Regions from separate parts of the Streptomyces sp. NPDC001027 genome, predicted to be linked through region 1. Evidence: riboswitches for the same ligand, from Rfam matches in the RefSeq annotation. Region 1 holds a riboswitch; each other region holds the start of a gene.
What was found. Region 1 has a riboswitch for cyclic di-AMP ahead of ABT300_RS00165 (transglycosylase SLT domain-containing protein). Riboswitches for the same ligand answer to the same signal wherever they lie in the genome.
Positions count from the first base shown of each region.

Region 2: linked by a shared signal. The riboswitch ahead of ABT300_RS05760 (C40 family peptidase) and the one ahead of ABT300_RS00165 (transglycosylase SLT domain-containing protein) in region 1 are both predicted to bind cyclic di-AMP.
Region 3: linked by a shared signal. The riboswitch ahead of ABT300_RS35030 (M23 family metallopeptidase) and the one ahead of ABT300_RS00165 (transglycosylase SLT domain-containing protein) in region 1 are both predicted to bind cyclic di-AMP.
Region 4: linked by a shared signal. The riboswitch ahead of ABT300_RS11115 (M23 family metallopeptidase) and the one ahead of ABT300_RS00165 (transglycosylase SLT domain-containing protein) in region 1 are both predicted to bind cyclic di-AMP.

Region 1 is NZ_JBEPBI010000001.1:36,417-40,193, forward strand. It holds gene ABT300_RS00160 (HAD family hydrolase) at 1-710, shown strand, start outside; gene ABT300_RS00165 (transglycosylase SLT domain-containing protein) at 913-1,395, opposite strand; cyclic di-AMP (ydaO/yuaA leader) riboswitch at 1,400-1,601, opposite strand; gene ABT300_RS00170 (polyprenyl synthetase family protein) at 2,360-3,370, shown strand; gene ABT300_RS00175 (LolA family protein) at 3,749-3,777, shown strand, end outside.
Region 2 is NZ_JBEPBI010000010.1:77,334-81,110, reverse strand. It holds gene ABT300_RS05770 (ATP-dependent Clp protease proteolytic subunit) at 1-587, shown strand, start outside; gene ABT300_RS05765 (hypothetical protein) at 595-900, shown strand; cyclic di-AMP (ydaO/yuaA leader) riboswitch at 1,315-1,485, shown strand; gene ABT300_RS05760 (C40 family peptidase) at 1,489-1,962, shown strand; gene ABT300_RS05755 (ATP-binding protein) at 2,079-2,561, opposite strand; gene ABT300_RS05750 (helix-turn-helix domain-containing protein) at 2,775-3,641, shown strand; gene ABT300_RS05745 (DUF397 domain-containing protein) at 3,651-3,777, shown strand, end outside.
Region 3 is NZ_JBEPBI010000223.1:1,474-5,250, reverse strand. It holds gene ABT300_RS35035 (M16 family metallopeptidase) at 1-768, shown strand, start outside; cyclic di-AMP (ydaO/yuaA leader) riboswitch at 1,009-1,175, shown strand; gene ABT300_RS35030 (M23 family metallopeptidase) at 1,190-1,945, shown strand; gene ABT300_RS35025 (GntR family transcriptional regulator) at 2,133-2,828, shown strand; gene ABT300_RS35020 (HPr family phosphocarrier protein) at 2,953-3,234, opposite strand; partial or broken gene ABT300_RS35015 (GNAT family N-acetyltransferase) at 3,413-3,777, shown strand, end outside.
Region 4 is NZ_JBEPBI010000027.1:23,726-27,502, forward strand. It holds gene ABT300_RS11110 (aldo/keto reductase) at 1-771, opposite strand, end outside; gene ABT300_RS11115 (M23 family metallopeptidase) at 934-1,974, opposite strand; cyclic di-AMP (ydaO/yuaA leader) riboswitch at 1,984-2,150, opposite strand; tRNA gene ABT300_RS11120 (tRNA-Met) at 2,457-2,530, opposite strand; gene ABT300_RS11125 (dihydrofolate reductase family protein) at 2,602-3,729, opposite strand.

The DNA of each region.
Region 1 (3,777 bases):
TCGCGCGGGTGGCCGCCGCCGGCGCACGCCACCTGGTGGTGACGGGACGGCCCGCGCCCCGGGTGCGGCCGCTGCTCGAGCGCCTGCACAGCAGGGGGCTCGCGGTGTGCGGACAGGGCGCGCAGCTGTACGACGCCGGCGCGGACCGGCTGCTGTGGTCGGTGACCTTGGACCGGGAGCTGGCGGAGACCGCGCTCGGCAAGATCGAAGCGGAGGTCGGGCAGCTGTACGCGGCGGTCGACCAGGACGGGGTCGACGGGCTGACGCTCATCGAACCGGGCTACCGGATGCCCCACCCGACGCTGCCGGCGCTGCGCGTGGGCTGTCGCGACGACCTGTGGTGCGAGCCGATCAGCAAGGTGCTGTTGCGCCATCCCGCCCTGTCCGACGACGAGTTGGCGGCGACGGCCCGCTCGGTGGTGGGCTCTCTCGCCACGGTCACCATGTCGGGTCCCGGCACGGTCGAGCTCCAGCCCTGTGGGATCACCAAGGCGACGGGGCTGGCGCTGGCCGCGGAACATCTCGGGCTGCGACCCGAGGACACCGTGGCCTTCGGGGACATGCCCAACGACATCCCGATGTTCGACTGGGCGGCGCACGGCGTCGCCATGGCCAACGCCCACCCCGAACTCAAGGCGGTGGCCGACGAGGTGACGACGTCGAACGAGGACGACGGCGTGGCCGTCGTCCTCGAAAGACTGTTTCCGTGAGTCCGCCCCGGCCCGGACGGCGCGGCGGAGCCCCCGTCGGCCGACCGACCCGCAGCCGACCCGACGTCGACCGGCAGCCGTTCGCCGACTGACCCCCTGCCGACCCCCTACCGACCCGCTACCGACCGGCAGCCGTTCGGCTGTCGGTCGGCGGCGGGGGCGTCGGTCCCGGTCGGGTCCCGCTGTCGGTCGGGCCGGATCGTCAGTAGGCGCCGAAGACGTTGTCGATCGAGCCGTAGCGGGCGGCCGCGTAGTTGCAGGCGGCGGTGATGTTCGCCACCGGGTCGTAGGAGTCCCAGGAGGTGCCCTCGACGTGGTAGGCGCGGAAGGTCGGGTCGATGACCTGCAGCAGGCCCTTGGACGGGATGCCCGCGGCGGCGTTGGAGTCCCAGAGGTTGATGGCGTAGGGGTTGCCCGAGGACTCGCGGATGACGTTGCGGTAGATGCCGTTGTACGACCCCGGGATGCCGTGCTGCGACATGACCTGCAGGGAGGCGCGGATCCAGCCGTCGAGGTTGTCGGAGTAGCCGAGGCTGGTCGCGGTGGCGACGGTCGGCGTGGTGGCCGCGGAGGCGGTGGTCGCGCCGATGAGCGGGAGCGCCAGCACGGCGACTCCGGTGCCGGCGACGGCGAGCTTGCGGACGAGGCGGGACGTGCGGGTGGAACGCTGAGCGGCAGCGGACATGACGAGTTTTCCTCTCCGTCGCCTGCGAGGTGAGCTGTCGGGTTCGGGCGGGAGCTGCCCGGTCGCGTCCTGACGGTCGCGACTTCACCCCAAGCCGTAACGGATTGCCTGAAAAGCTCTGGATGTCCAGAACGTCAGGGCAATGCGCTGCGGCGACCTACCTGGTTCCCCCGCTCCTGCCATGCGTTTCTCGGTGGGTGTTACGGGCGGCGGCAGGATTAGGCGTCCGCCCGACAGGCCGGGAACGTATGCGAGAGCACATGTCCGGAACAAGTGCCGGATTCACAGATGACCCCTATTGACCTTGGTCTGTGCCGTATGGGGTACTTGATCCTTTGTGGGTGCAAACCGTCAACTCACTTGGCGGGTGCGGCGGATCGAGCGGTGGCGGACGTCGGTCGCCGCGTGGACGTCAGTGAGCCATGTCACGCGAGATCGCAAGACTCGTAAATCGGGCATTAGCCTCAACTGGCTTGTTATGGCACAGGGGAGAGGAGGGGCGGTCTCCGTCGCGCCGTCGGTCGCGCCGGCTGTGGCGCTCTCGGCCGCGTGGGGCGCCCCTGGCCGCGGTCGATGTCGCGCCGGATGGCTGCGTCGGGCGGCTGTGCCGGGCGGCCGCGTCCCGCGGATGCGTCGCGCCGGGGTCACTCTCTGTAGACGCGACGGCGAGACCGTGCCGCCACGGCGGACCCGGCCGTGCGCCGGCCTCGGAGGGAACATGATTCGGTACTTCGCGGCAACCCGATGAATATCTCTTCGTATGGGCTGATCAGAAACATCATGGATGTGATCGGATACGGTCTGGCCCGATGCGCGCACCTCGCGGGCGAGTGCATTCGCCCCCGGGGGACGTGGGGGCTATCGGTGATCGAAACGTGACCGGATACGCTGACTCGAGTGATGGCAGCGACCTATCGACAAACCGCGTAATCGCCAGTAGACACCAGCAGACAGGAGACCCCTCGTGACCGTCGTCGGGCCGTTCGGGCTGAGCGTGCGGGACCAGGCTCTGGAAGCCGATGTCCAGGCCGGATTGGCGGCTGTCGAGGAAGGCTTGCTCGAGGCCACCAAGAGTGAGGTTCCGTTCATCACGGAGGCCGCCCAGCACCTGGTGCGGGCGGGCGGGAAGCGGTTCCGCCCGCTGCTCGTGATGCTCGCGGCGCAGTTCGGGGACAGGCACGCGCCGGGCATCGTGCCGTCGGCCGTGGTGGTGGAGCTGACGCACCTGGCCACGCTGTACCACGACGACGTGATGGACGAGGCCGCCGTACGGCGCGGGGTTCCCAGCGCGAACGCCCGCTGGGGCAACTCGGTGGCCGTCCTCACCGGTGACTTCCTCTTCGCGCGCGCCTCGCACATCCTGGCCGATCTCGGTCCGGAGGCGGTGCGGGTGCAGGCGGAGGCGTTCGAGCGGCTGGTCACCGGCCAGATCCTGGAGACGGCGGGGCCCACGGACGGACGGGACCCGGTCGACCACTACCTCGACGTGCTCGGTGGCAAGACGGGTTCGCTGGTCGCGGTGGCCTGCCGGTTCGGCGCCATGATGTCGGGCGCCGACGACACGGTCGTCGACGTGCTGACGCAGTACGGCGAGCGGCTCGGCGTCGCCTTCCAGCTGGCGGACGACGTGTTGGACATCGCGTCCGACTCGCACGAGTCCGGCAAGACTCCCGGCACCGATCTCCGCGAGGGCGTGCCCACCCTGCCCGTGCTGCGACTGCGGGAGCGGGCCGCGCGTCTGTCCCTGCCCGAGGACATCGCACTGTGCGAGCTGCTGGACTCCGACCTGAGCGACGACGCCCGGCTCGCCGAGGCCATCGAGGCGCTCCGGGCCCACCCGGCGCTGGAGCAGGCCCGCCGGGACACCGTGCGGTACGCGAACGACGCGCGGGCCGCACTGGCGCCGCTGCGCGAGTGCGACGCGAAGGCGGCGCTGATGGAACTCTGTGACGCGGTGGTCCACCGCGCCGGCTGAACCCTCCCCGCGCGTCCCGCCCCCTGATCGCCGAACCGCCGAGGTCCGGCTGCCGACCCACCGAGCCGTCCCACTGCCGAGCACCCCTGCCGCTGCCGCTGCCGCTGCCGCTGCCGCTGTCTCTGCCTCCGACTTCGGCTCCGGAGGGTTGTCGATCCGTGGCTACCCCTACGGGTCCGCGGTCGTCCTGACGCTCCCGTGTCATACCGCAGGTGTATGCGGAGTTGAGCCCTCGGGTTGACGCTTCCCAGGAGTCGATTTGGTCAGATGGGAACCACGGAAAACACCACTCCTCACCGATTCGGGTGAGAATGGCGGCTCGGGGTGGGACGTTCAGCGTGATGACCAGCCGCCGCCGACGACGGAGGTAAGGGACACATGGCACCGAAGGCATCCGACGACACCAT
Region 2 (3,777 bases), on a different contig from region 1:
CGAGCTCGGGGCGCCGCACGATGGATCCGTACTCCAAGCTGTTGGAGGAGCGGATCGTGTTCCTGGGGGCCCCGGTCGACGACATCTCGGCGAACGACGTGACGGCCCAGTTCATGTACCTCGAGCACAAGGACCCGGACCGGGACATCGCGCTGTACATCAACTCCCCCGGCGGCTCGTTCAGTGCGATGACGGCGCTGTACGACACGATCCGGTTCGTCACGTGCGACGTGTCGACGACCTGCCTGGGGCAGGCGGGCTCGTCGGCCGCGATCCTGCTGGCCGCGGGCACGCCGGGCAAGCGGTTCAGCCTCCCGGGGGCGCGGATGACGATCCGCCAGCCGTCGCTGCCCGAGCCGGTCGAGGGGCAGGCCAGCGACCTGGCCGTCCAGGCCGAGGAGCTGGCCCGCACCCGCGCGGCCCTGGAGGAGATGCTCGTGCGGCACACGGGGCGGACGCCGGAGCAGGTGACCGCGGACATCGAGCGGGACATGTTCCTCACCGCCCCGCAGGCGGTGGAGTACGGCCTGGTGGACGGGATCATCCCGAGCCGCAAGGCGTCGTCCCGGACGCAGGGCGGGAGGTGAGCCGGCGATGGTGCCCGAACTGCCGCCGCTGCCCGCGCTGACCCGCGCGGAGGCCGAACTGATCGACGGTTACCTCGACGTCGTCGACATGCTCGGCCGCATCAACCCCGCCCACCACACGGACACCTACCGCGGACTGCGCGCCGCCCAGGCGCTGGTGAGCAAGGCGACCGCGCTGCGCGACGCGCTGACGCTGATGCACCAGCGAGGGGAGAGCGAGTTGCACGCGCCGACGCTCGCACGGGCGCTGCGCGTGCTGGACGGAGAGCGCCGCACGGCGCGCGTCATGCTGCCGCCGGTCTCCGAGAGTTGACCGGAGACGGCTCAGGCGCGCGGACGACTCACAGCGCGGGCGGCTCGCGGCGCGGGCGGGCTCGCGGCGCGGCCGTGGCGTCCGGGCCGGAGTCGAAACGGCCCAGAAGGCGTACCCCCGTTCGGCAGAGCGTCTAGTGTTCCCCCGGACGCCCAGAACTTGCGCGAAAGGGCGCTCTTCGAGCGGAGCGGAAGACGTCGCCGCTGGTGGGAGCCCCTGAGACCACCCGCCATCTGATCACCCGTCAGGGTGTTCACCCGAACGGGTGAGTGGTGAGTAACCCCACAAATCCCCGGTTCCGTTGGGATTTTCGGACATCCGTGAGCCAAGATCCCTGTCTGACGACAAGCCCCCGCCACAAGCGGCGGGGCGGTCCGGGTGGACGCCGAGTCCTGCCGCCTCCCGGATGACCGGTCGACAGGAGTGCATCGGCAGGAGTGGAGGACCCAAGCACGACGGGTCGCCGGAACGGTCACGCCATGACCGGACCGAGCAGCCCTTGGGGTGAAGCCGCTGACGCGGCCGGGCAACTTCGCCAGCCCGAATCCGACAGGTCATCCTTCACAGGCGGCTGACGAAGGGTTGCGCATGACTGCGCTCAATCGTGTCCCGTCGCTCATGGCCCGGGCCGGCACGGCCTCGGCGTTCGCCATCGCCGCCGTCGGCGGCACGGTCGTGGTCCCGGGGCTCGCTCCGGACGCCGCGGCCGCCACACCGGCGACGAAGGCGCTGCAGGTCGCGGCTTCCAAGAAGGGTGCGCCGTACAAGTACGGGGCCACCGGGCCGAAGAGGTTCGACTGCTCGGGGCTCACGATGTACTCGTTCAAGAAGGCGGGCAAGAGCCTGCCGCGGACGGCGGCCCAGCAGTACAACAAGACGAAGCACATTTCGGCGTCCAGCCGCAAGGCGGGCGACCTGGTGTTCTTCCACTCGGGGTCGAACGTGTACCACGTCGGGATCTACGCGGGTAAGGGCAAGATCTGGCACTCGCCGAAGACCGGGGACGTGGTGAAGCTGCAGAAGATCTGGACCAAGAGCGTCTGGTACGGCCGGGTCCGCTAGGGCCCTGCCGCCGATCCGCCGGGTCCGAGGGGGCCTGGGCGCGGATCTGACGGGTCCGCCGAGCTTGCCGGACCCGACTGACCTCCCGGGGCCGTGTACGGCGTCCTGACACGCCTTCACCGCCCCGGGAGCTCGCCCTCCACCGGGACCGTCAGGACTCCGGCAGTCGGCTCCGCCGCCGGGACGGCCCACGGGAGCTCGACGCTGACCGTCTTGCCGCCCTCCCGGGTGGGCCGCACTCTGAGTCTGCCGCCGGCCTCCGCGGTCAGCCAGCGAATGATCACCATGCCTCGGCCGTTGTCCTGCTGGACGGCGGCCGGCAGTCGTTGCGGAAAGCGCGGATGACTGTCGGTGACGCCGATGCTCAGCTGTTCGTCGCGGTCGAGCACGAGGTCCACCGTGAAGGTGGGCGACTGGCCGAAGGTGTGCTGCACGGCGTTGGTGGCGAGTTCCGAGACGATCAGGCGGACGGTGTCGGCCGCCTCGGCGTCCGCCGGCAGGCCCCACTCGCCGAGGGCGCCGACCACGAAGGCGCGGGCCGTGGAGACCGAGGCGGGATCGCTCGGCAGAGTGATGGTTGCTTCCAGGTGATCTGCCATGGCGACGTCGTACCTTTCCCACGGGACCGGAGCCCGACACGGCGCGGATGGTTCGAGTACGGTCCCGGACTGGTGCTTCTTCGCCAGACTGCCATCACCACGCCGGTCACGGGTGGCGATCCACCAAGATGTGCATATATCTGTCGCCCGATGCGGTGAACTCTGCGACGACAGAGCGTATTTGCTCGGCCTGTCAGGAGTAAGGAGAAGCCCGTGCAGCACGGACCGGCGGTACGCCGCCGCAAGCTGGGCGCCGAACTGCGCACTTTACGCGCTCAGGCGGGCCTCACCAGCGGTGAGGCGGCCCGGCTCGCGGGGTGGCACCAGTCCAAGGTGAGCCGCATCGAGACCGGCACCAGTGGATCGAAACCGGCCGATGTGCGGTTACTCCTCGACGTCTACGGTGTGGCCGATCCGCAACTGCGCGAGCTGATGCTGGCGTTGGCGGGCGCCGACTCCGGCGGTGGCGGCGGCCGGGACCACTGGTGGCACGCCTACCGCGGGGTGCTGCCGCCCGCCTACCGGGACTTCATCAGCCTGGAGTCCCAGGCCAGCGCGATGCGCACCCTGGAGACGACCGTGGTGCCGGGCCTGCTGCAGACGCCCGAGTACGCGCGCGCCGTGACCCTGGCAGCCGTCGAGGGCCTCGACGACGAGCAACTCGACACCCTGGTGGAGGTGCGGCTGGCCCGCCAGGACGTACTGCGGGCGCAGCCGCCGCTGGAGCTGAGCGCGGTGCTCGACGAGTCGGTGCTGCGCCGCGAGGTGGGCGGCCCCGAGGTGATGGCACACCAGCTGCGACGGCTGGCGGAGGCCTCCCTGATGCCGCAAGTGAGCCTTCAGGTGCTGCCGTTCACCGCGGGTGCGCATATCGGGGTAACCGGCCCTTTCGTTATCTTTTCATTTTCGCGCACTTCTGATCTGGATGTGGTTGTTCTCGACCACTTGACGAGTAGCCTCTATCTCGAACGGAAAGAAGACCTCCAGGCCTATTCCCAGGCCTTCAACGCCCTTAGGGCGCAAGCCCTTTCGCCCGGGGAATCATCGGATTACCTCGCCGCTCTCGCCGGCGGCGCATAAGGAGGCACCATGTCCGCAGTACCGCGGAACGTACCTTCCCGTACCGGTCCCGACCGTCTCCCGCCGATGCGGTGGCTGCGCAGCAGCTACAGCACCGGAGCCAACAACTGCGTCGAGACCGCCCGGCCGGACCGCG
Region 3 (3,777 bases), on a different contig from region 1:
ACGGCCACCGCCGTCGTCGTCGGCGACCTCACCGGCGTCGACCTGGACGCCCTCCTGGGCGACACCCTGGGCGCCTGGACGGGCTCCGCCGCCGAGCCGCGGCCCGTGCCGCCGGTGACCGCCGACGACGCCGGCCGGGTCGTCATCGTGGACCGCCCGGGGGCCGTCCAGACGCAGCTGCTGATCGGCCGGATCGGCGCCGACCGGCACGACCGTGTGTGGCCCGCCCAGGTGCTCGGCACCTACTGCCTCGGCGGCACCCTCACCTCCCGTCTGGACCGCGTCCTGCGTGAGGAGAAGGGCTACACCTACGGCGTTCGCGCCTTCGGGCAGGTCCTTTTGTCCGCGCCGGACGGCTCGGGCGCCGCGATGCTCGCCATCAGCGGTTCCGTCGACACCCCGAACACCGGTCCTGCGCTGGACGACCTGTGGAAGGTGCTGCGCACCCTCGCCGCCGAGGGGCTGACCGACGCCGAGCGCGACGTCGCCGTGCAGAACCTGGTCGGGGTGGCGCCGCTGAAGTACGAGACCGCGGCGGCCGTCGCGAGCACGCTGGCCGACCAGGTCGAACAGCACCTGCCCGACGACTACCAGGCGACTCTGTACCAGCAGCTCGCCGCGACCGGCACGGTGGAGGCCACCGCGGCGGCCGTGAACGCCTTCCCGGTGGACCGTCTGGTGACGGTCCTGGTGGGCGACGCGGCCCAGATCAAGGCGCCCGTCGAGGCCCTCGGCATCGGCGAGGTGAAGGTCGTGTCCGCCGAGTAGCCGACAAGCCGAGCCGACAAGCCGAGTAGCCGTGGATCGCGGCGGCAACGGCACGCACGCGCAGAGGCCCTGGTCGACCGAGCGTCACCAGGGCTTCTGTTTGTCCGAATTGGGGTGGACGTGGCCTGTCTGCACTGTGGGATGCGCTACAAAAACCGTGATCCGTTTGAGGATTGATCCCTTCGCCGCTTAGCTTCATCCGGGCTGTCCGTCAGGCACTGCGCCGCAAGCTGCGGCACCGGACAGTCATCGCCGAGTCCCCGTACGGCGCGAGCCAGGGGAGCCGGGGACCCACTTGTGAAGTCCCTGGGGTGAATCGGACGCCCGCGTGCACACGAGGGGGTCCGTAGGAGACCTTCCTGCTCCGAACCCGTCAGCTAACCCGGTAGGCGAGAGGGAAGGAAAGGACACCTCTGACTTCATGGCGTTCACCTGCGCCACCGGGAAGCACCGCCGGCCCAGCCGGATGCAGCGTTCCACCGCTCGCGCGGTCGGCGTGGCGGCGCTCACCAGTACCGGTGTGATGGCCTCCGTCGCCTCCACCCAGGCCTTCGCGGCCGAGCCCACCCCCGAACAGACCGGTCTGATCCCGGTCGTCACGGCCGGCGAGTCCGTGGCCGAGTCGGTCGCCGACCAGGTCGACGAGCAGGTCGCCGCGCAGAAGAAGGCGGCTTTCGAGGAGGCCGCCCGCCAGGCCGCCGCGAAGAAGGCCGTGGAGGAGCGCGAGGCACGCGTGCGTGCCGCCCGTGAGGCCGAGCGCAAGCTTCTCAACACCTTCGTGTCGCCGATCACCGGCTCCTACGTCTCCACCGGCTACCAGGCCAGCAGCTCGCTGTGGTCCTCCGGCAGCCACACCGGCGTCGACTTCCACGCGGCCAGCGGCACCACCGTGCACGCGGTCGGCTTCGGCACCGTGGTCGAGGCGGGCTGGGGCGGCGCCTACGGCAACCAGGTCGTCATGAAGATGAACGACGGGACGTACACGCAGTACGGTCACCTGTCGTCCATCGAGGTGTCGGTGGGCCAGACGGTCACCCCGGGCCAGCGCATCGGGCTGTCCGGCGCGACCGGCAACGTCACCGGAGCGCATCTGCACTTCGAGGCGCGCACGACCCCCGAGTACGGCTCGGACATCGATCCGGTCGCCTATCTCCGCAAGCACGGCGTCAACGTCTGACGCCCGACGGCGACAGATCGTTCGGCCCCGGCCCCTCGGCCGGGGCTTTCGCCGTTTTCGGGGCCCCGCTGTCCAAAAAATATCCCTGGATTCCGGCTCCCCGTCGGAAATTCCCGCTCATTGCAATAGAGTCACGGAACACACGTCAACCGTCGACGTTTCACGGGGATTAAGGCGGAGGTCCGTCATGCGAATTCCGGCGCACTCGGTGTGCACGGCCGTCCGGGACGACATCGTCGCGGGTGTCTACGAACGCGGCAGCCGCCTCACCGAGGAACTCCTCGCCCGCCGCTACGGCGTCTCGCGCGTCCCGGTCCGCGAGGCGCTGCGCACCCTGGAGGCCGAGGGCTTCGTCGTCACCCGGCGGCACGCGGGCGCGTGCGTGGCGGAGCCCACCGAGCAGGAGGCGGCCGACCTGCTGGAGATGCGGTTGCTGCTGGAGCCGCTCGGCGCCTCCCGGGCCGCCCAGCGGCGCACGGAGGCCCATCTGAAGGTGCTGCGCGGGCTCGTCCGGCTGGGTCAGGAGCGGGCCAGGAGGGGCAACAGCGAGGATCTGCGCTCCTTGGGGGGCTGGTTCCACGAGACGCTCGCCCAGGCCTCCGGAAGCCCTGCCCTCGCGTCGATGCTCACCCAGCTCCGGCACAAGATCGCCTGGATGTACGCGGTGGAGGCGCCGGCCGACCCCGTGGAGTCCTGGGCGGAGCACGGCGCGATCGTCGACGCGGTGACGCGCGGCGACGGGGAGCGCGCGCGGGCGGTCACCGCGCTGCACACCGAGCGCGCGACCCTCGCGCACCGGCTGCGCTTTTCCAAAGGGCCGGAGCGGGCCGATCGTGTGAGGACTTCGCAACCTCCCGTAAACATGACGGGTCTGCGGCATTAACACGGGAGCCGTATACAAAGAAGGAGTAATTCGAGGGGGATTATTTCTGCTGCCTGTGCACGGGAAATGCGAAGGGCTCGCCCGATAATTCGGACGAGCCCTTCACCGCATAACGCGGCGGTGCTCAGACGGTCTCGGGGAGTTCCTCGAGGCCTTCGGCGACCAGCTTCGCCAGCCGGTCGAGCGCGGCGTCCGCGCCCTCGGCGTCGGAGGCGAGGACGATCTCCTCGCCTCCCTGGGCGCCGAGGCCGAGAACGGCCAGCATGGAGGCCGCGTTGACGGGGTTGCCGTCGGCCTTGGCGATCGTCACGGGGATGCCTGCGGCCGTGGCGGCCCGGACGAAGATGGAAGCGGGGCGGGCGTGGAGGCCCTCGGCCCAGCCGACGTTGACGCGGCGCTCAGCCATGTGATGCTGCCCTTCGGTGTCTCAGGTTGTCTAGACCAGTGTTCCACATGTGACGCGGATGAGGGACGGTCCCTGGGTGTCCCGTCACCATGCGGTCGCCGGATCGCGGCCTCGACCCGGCGTGCGCCCTCCAGACTGCCTCGCGCCGTTGTCGGAAGCGAGCCGTAGTCTGGGCCCCATGCAGAGCGCGTCGGACCGGCACGAGTACCCCGCCCACTGGGAGGCCGACGTCGTGCTGCGCGACGGCGGCGCCGCGCGCGTCCGCCCGATCACCGTCGACGACGCCGAGCGCCTGGTCAGCTTCTACGAGCAGGTGTCGGACGAGTCGAAGTACTACCGCTTCTTCGCGCCCTACCCGCGCCTGTCCGCGAAGGACGTCCACCGCTTCACGCACCACGACTTCGTGGACCGGGTGGGACTCGCGGCCACGGTCGGCGGCGAGTTCATCGCCACCGTGCGCTACGACCGCATCGGCGCCGACGGCATGGCCGCCTCCGCGCCGGCCGACGAGGCCGAGGTGGCCTTCCTCGTCCAGGACGCCCA
Region 4 (3,777 bases), on a different contig from region 1:
GCGGGCGATCTCGTCCAGCGCGGTGAGGACGCTGCGGCCCCGCGTCGTGTCGAGGTGTTTGGCGGCGCCGCCGGCGCGGGCGCTCTCGACGGTCGTGCCGGGCCGGTACTTGCCGGTGAGGAAACCGGCGGCGAGCGCGAAGTACGGGACGGCGGCGAGGCCGAAGCGGGCGGCGAGGTTCTGGAGGCCGCCCTCGTAGGTGTCGCGGGAGACCAGGTTGTAGTGCGGCTGCAGTGCGACGTACCGGGCGAGGCCCTCGCGGTCGGAGAACTCCAGGGACTCCTGGAGGCGTTCGGGCGAGATGTTGGAGGCGGCGATGTGCCGCACCTTGCCCGCCTTCACCAACTCGTCGAGGGCGCCGACGATCTCCTCCACGGGCACCTCGGGCTTGTCGAAGTGCGTGTAGTAGAGGTCGATGTGATCGGTGTCCAGGCGGCGGAGCGAGGCGTCGGCGGCGGCCTTGATGTTGTCGGCGGACAGACCGGGGAAGTCGGGGTGCTGGCTGACCTTGGTGGCGATCACGACGTCCTCCCGGTTGCCGCGGGCCTTCAGCCACCTGCCGACGATGGTCTCGGACTCACCGCCGCTGTTGCCGTCGACCCACGCCGAATAGGAGTCGGCGGTGTCGACGAAGTTGCCGCCCGCGGCCGCGTAGGCGTCGAGGACGGCGAAGGAGGCCGCCTCGTCCGCGGTCCAGCCGAAGACGTTGCCGCCGAGGGCGAGCGGGAAGACCTCGAGGTCGGAGGAGCCGATGGTGCGCAGAGAAGTCATGCTTCGTCTCAACGGACGCGGCAGTCACGCCATTCCGCTCGGGACACGAAGAACAGGTGAACAAGCGGCAGCCCTGACGTCGGGGGTGGCCGTCAGGGCTGCCGTTGCTCGATGGTCCTGAAAGCTCCTCGAGAGACGACTCAGGCGTCCTCGAGGGAGGGCTCAGGGGTTGAGGCCCTTGCTGCGCAGCCAGGCCGCCGGGTCGATGCCGTCGGCGTTGCCGTCCGGGTGGACCTCGAGGTGCAGGTGCGCCCCGGTGACGTTCCCGGTGGCGCCCACGCGGCCGATCACGTCACCGGTGGCGACCTTCTGGCCGACGCTGACGCTGATCGACGACTGGTGGCAGAACCAGATCTCGGTGCCGTCGTCCAGGGTCATGATGGTGCGGTAGCCGTAGGCGCCGGCCCAGCCCGCCTCGGTGATGGTCCCGGTGTGGATGGCCTTGATGAGCGTGCCGGTGGGCGCGGCGAAGTCGAGTCCGGTGTGGTAGCCGGAGGACCACAGGGAGCCGGCCTGACCGAACGTCGAGGTGATGGTGTACGAGGAGGTGGGCAGCGTGTACTGCTTGGCCAGCTCGGCCAGGCGCGCGGCCTCGACCTTGGCGGCGGCCTCCTCGGCGGCCTTCTTCTTCGCGGCGTCGGCCTTGGCCTGCGCCTCCTTCTCGGCCTTGACGACGGCGTCGACCTTCGCCTTGGCGGCCGCGGCGGCGGCCTTGACCTCGACCTGGGTCTTCTGCGACTCGGCCTGGGCCATGATCCGGCTGCGCAGGGCCTCGCCGGCGTCGGCGACGCTCTGGGCGGCGTCGGCGTCGGCGTCCGTGTCGACGGCGGCCTCGGAGCCGAAGCTGGCCAGGGCGGACGCGGCTTCCGGGGCGGGCTCGTCCTCGGAGATCAGCGAGCCCACGCCGGGCAGGTCCGGCATGGAGATGGAGACGGGGGCCTTGCCGGTGTTGGCGCTGGCCATCCCGCCCGCGCTGACGGCGGCTATGACGCCGACGCCGAGGACCGTGGAGCTGCGGGCGAATCCGCCGCCGCGCTGCTTGGCGACGCGGTGCTTGCCGCGTACCGGGCGAATGGACTCCGCGGTGGGGTTCCACTCCTCCCAGGGGCCCTCGTCGGTGCGGTAGCCGCCGTAGCCGAAGGTCTCGGCGGAGGGCCGGACCGGCGCGTACGGGGCCTCGGGGGCAGGCGGGTTGGACGCCACGCGGGCGCACTCCTTTCCTTCCGTCGCCTACCGGGTTAGCTGACGGGTTCGGAGTCGGAAGGTCTCCTACGCGCGTATACCGGCCGTGGACTCTGCGAGTTCACGGAGGCTTCCGCGTGATTCACCCCAAGGTGGTGGTTCCCCGGTTCCCTCGCGGGATTCGGCGCGTGCGCGCGCGGAGTCGGCTCTGGTGCCGGCTGGGACGGCCGCGCTGCGTTATCGAACGTTAATAGACCCGGGGGTGCGTTTCCAAGCTCTTCTGCTTGATCAATAACATTTCTGGCCTGGACTTTCGGGCCAGCAGCGGTGAAAAACGGGCGAGTTGCCCCTCGTCCGAAGTGCATCACCAGCCACATGCGTCGCGACGCCGATCCGGGCCCGGCGCTCAGGGCGGCCGCCCGGTCACAATGGGTGATGGCGCACCTCGAGGGCGAACGCACAGAGGGCCGGAACCCTTTCGGATTCCGGCCCTCGGCCTTCAGTAGCGGGGACAGGATTTGAACCTGCGACCTCTGGGTTATGAGCCCAGCGAGCTACCGAGCTGCTCCACCCCGCGTCGTTGTGTCTCAAGTGTACGTCATCCGGGGGACGCCGAGCACCAGGGTTTGTCGCGGCCCGGCCGCGGCCTCACAGCAGGTGCCGGTTCGGGGCCTTCGCCCGCTCCTCGTGCTCCGGCAGTACGAGGACGTCGACGCCCGCGGCGGCCAGCAGGCCGGTCCCGTCCGCCGCCGTGACGAAGGTGTCCGGCTCGCGCCACGCCGTGACCACCCGGCGCACGCCGGCGTCCAGGATGAGGCGGGCGCACGGGGCGGGACGCGAGGAGCGGCGGGCGCACGGCTCCAGGCTGGAGTAGACGGTGGCGGCGGCCAGCCGGGGGTCGGCCGGGTCGAGCTTGGCGAGCGCCGCCTCCTCGGCGTGCACGACCGGGTCGCCGGCTTCGCGGGAGTGCCCGCGCGCCAGCTCTGTGCCGTCGGCGGCGACGATCACCGCGCCGACGCTGAACGCGGTGTCCGAGGGCGGGCACTGGGCGGCCAGCTCGCAGGCGAGGGCCAGCCAGTGCCGGTCGGCCGCGGCGGCGAGCCCTCCGGCGCCGGGGGCGGTGGGCTCGTAGCGGTGCAGGACGACGTCCTCGATGCGCCGCGTCTCCACCAGCCGCAGCCGTCCGCCCTGGTAGGCGCCCGGCCCGAAGAGGCGGGGCGCGTCCGGGTCGCCCACGAACAGCGGGGCGAGGACGAGCTGGAGTTCGTCGGCGAGCCCCTGCTGGAGCAGCTGGGTGTGGACGGTTCCGCCGCCCTCGACCATGAGGCGACGGATGCCGAGCTCGTCGTGGAGGTGCGTGAGGAGGCGGCGCCAGTCCAGCTCGGGGCCGAGCGGGACGATGTCCGCGGCGATGCCCAGCGCGCGGGCCCGTTCGGCGCCCTTCTGGGTCGTGTACACGGCCTTCTCGCCGCCCGTGTGCCAGAAGTTCGCCGCGGGGTCGAGGTCGCCGGAGCCGCTGACGGTGACCTTGAGCGGATAGGCGGGCCGGCCGGCGGCGACCCGGACGGCGCGCCGCTCGGGGGAGTTCACCAGGAGCCGGGGGTTGTCGGCGCGGATGGTGCCGGCGCCGATGAGGATGGCGTCCACGGACGCCCTTACCGCGTCGACGCGGTCGAAGTCGGCGGGACCGGAGAGCAGCAGGCGTTCGGGCGTGGTGTCGTCCAGGTAGCCGTCGAGGGAGACGGCGGCGGACAGCAGGACGTACGGGTACGGCATCGACGTGCTCCCGGGCTCGGTCCGACGGCGGTCTTGACGTGGAACGTC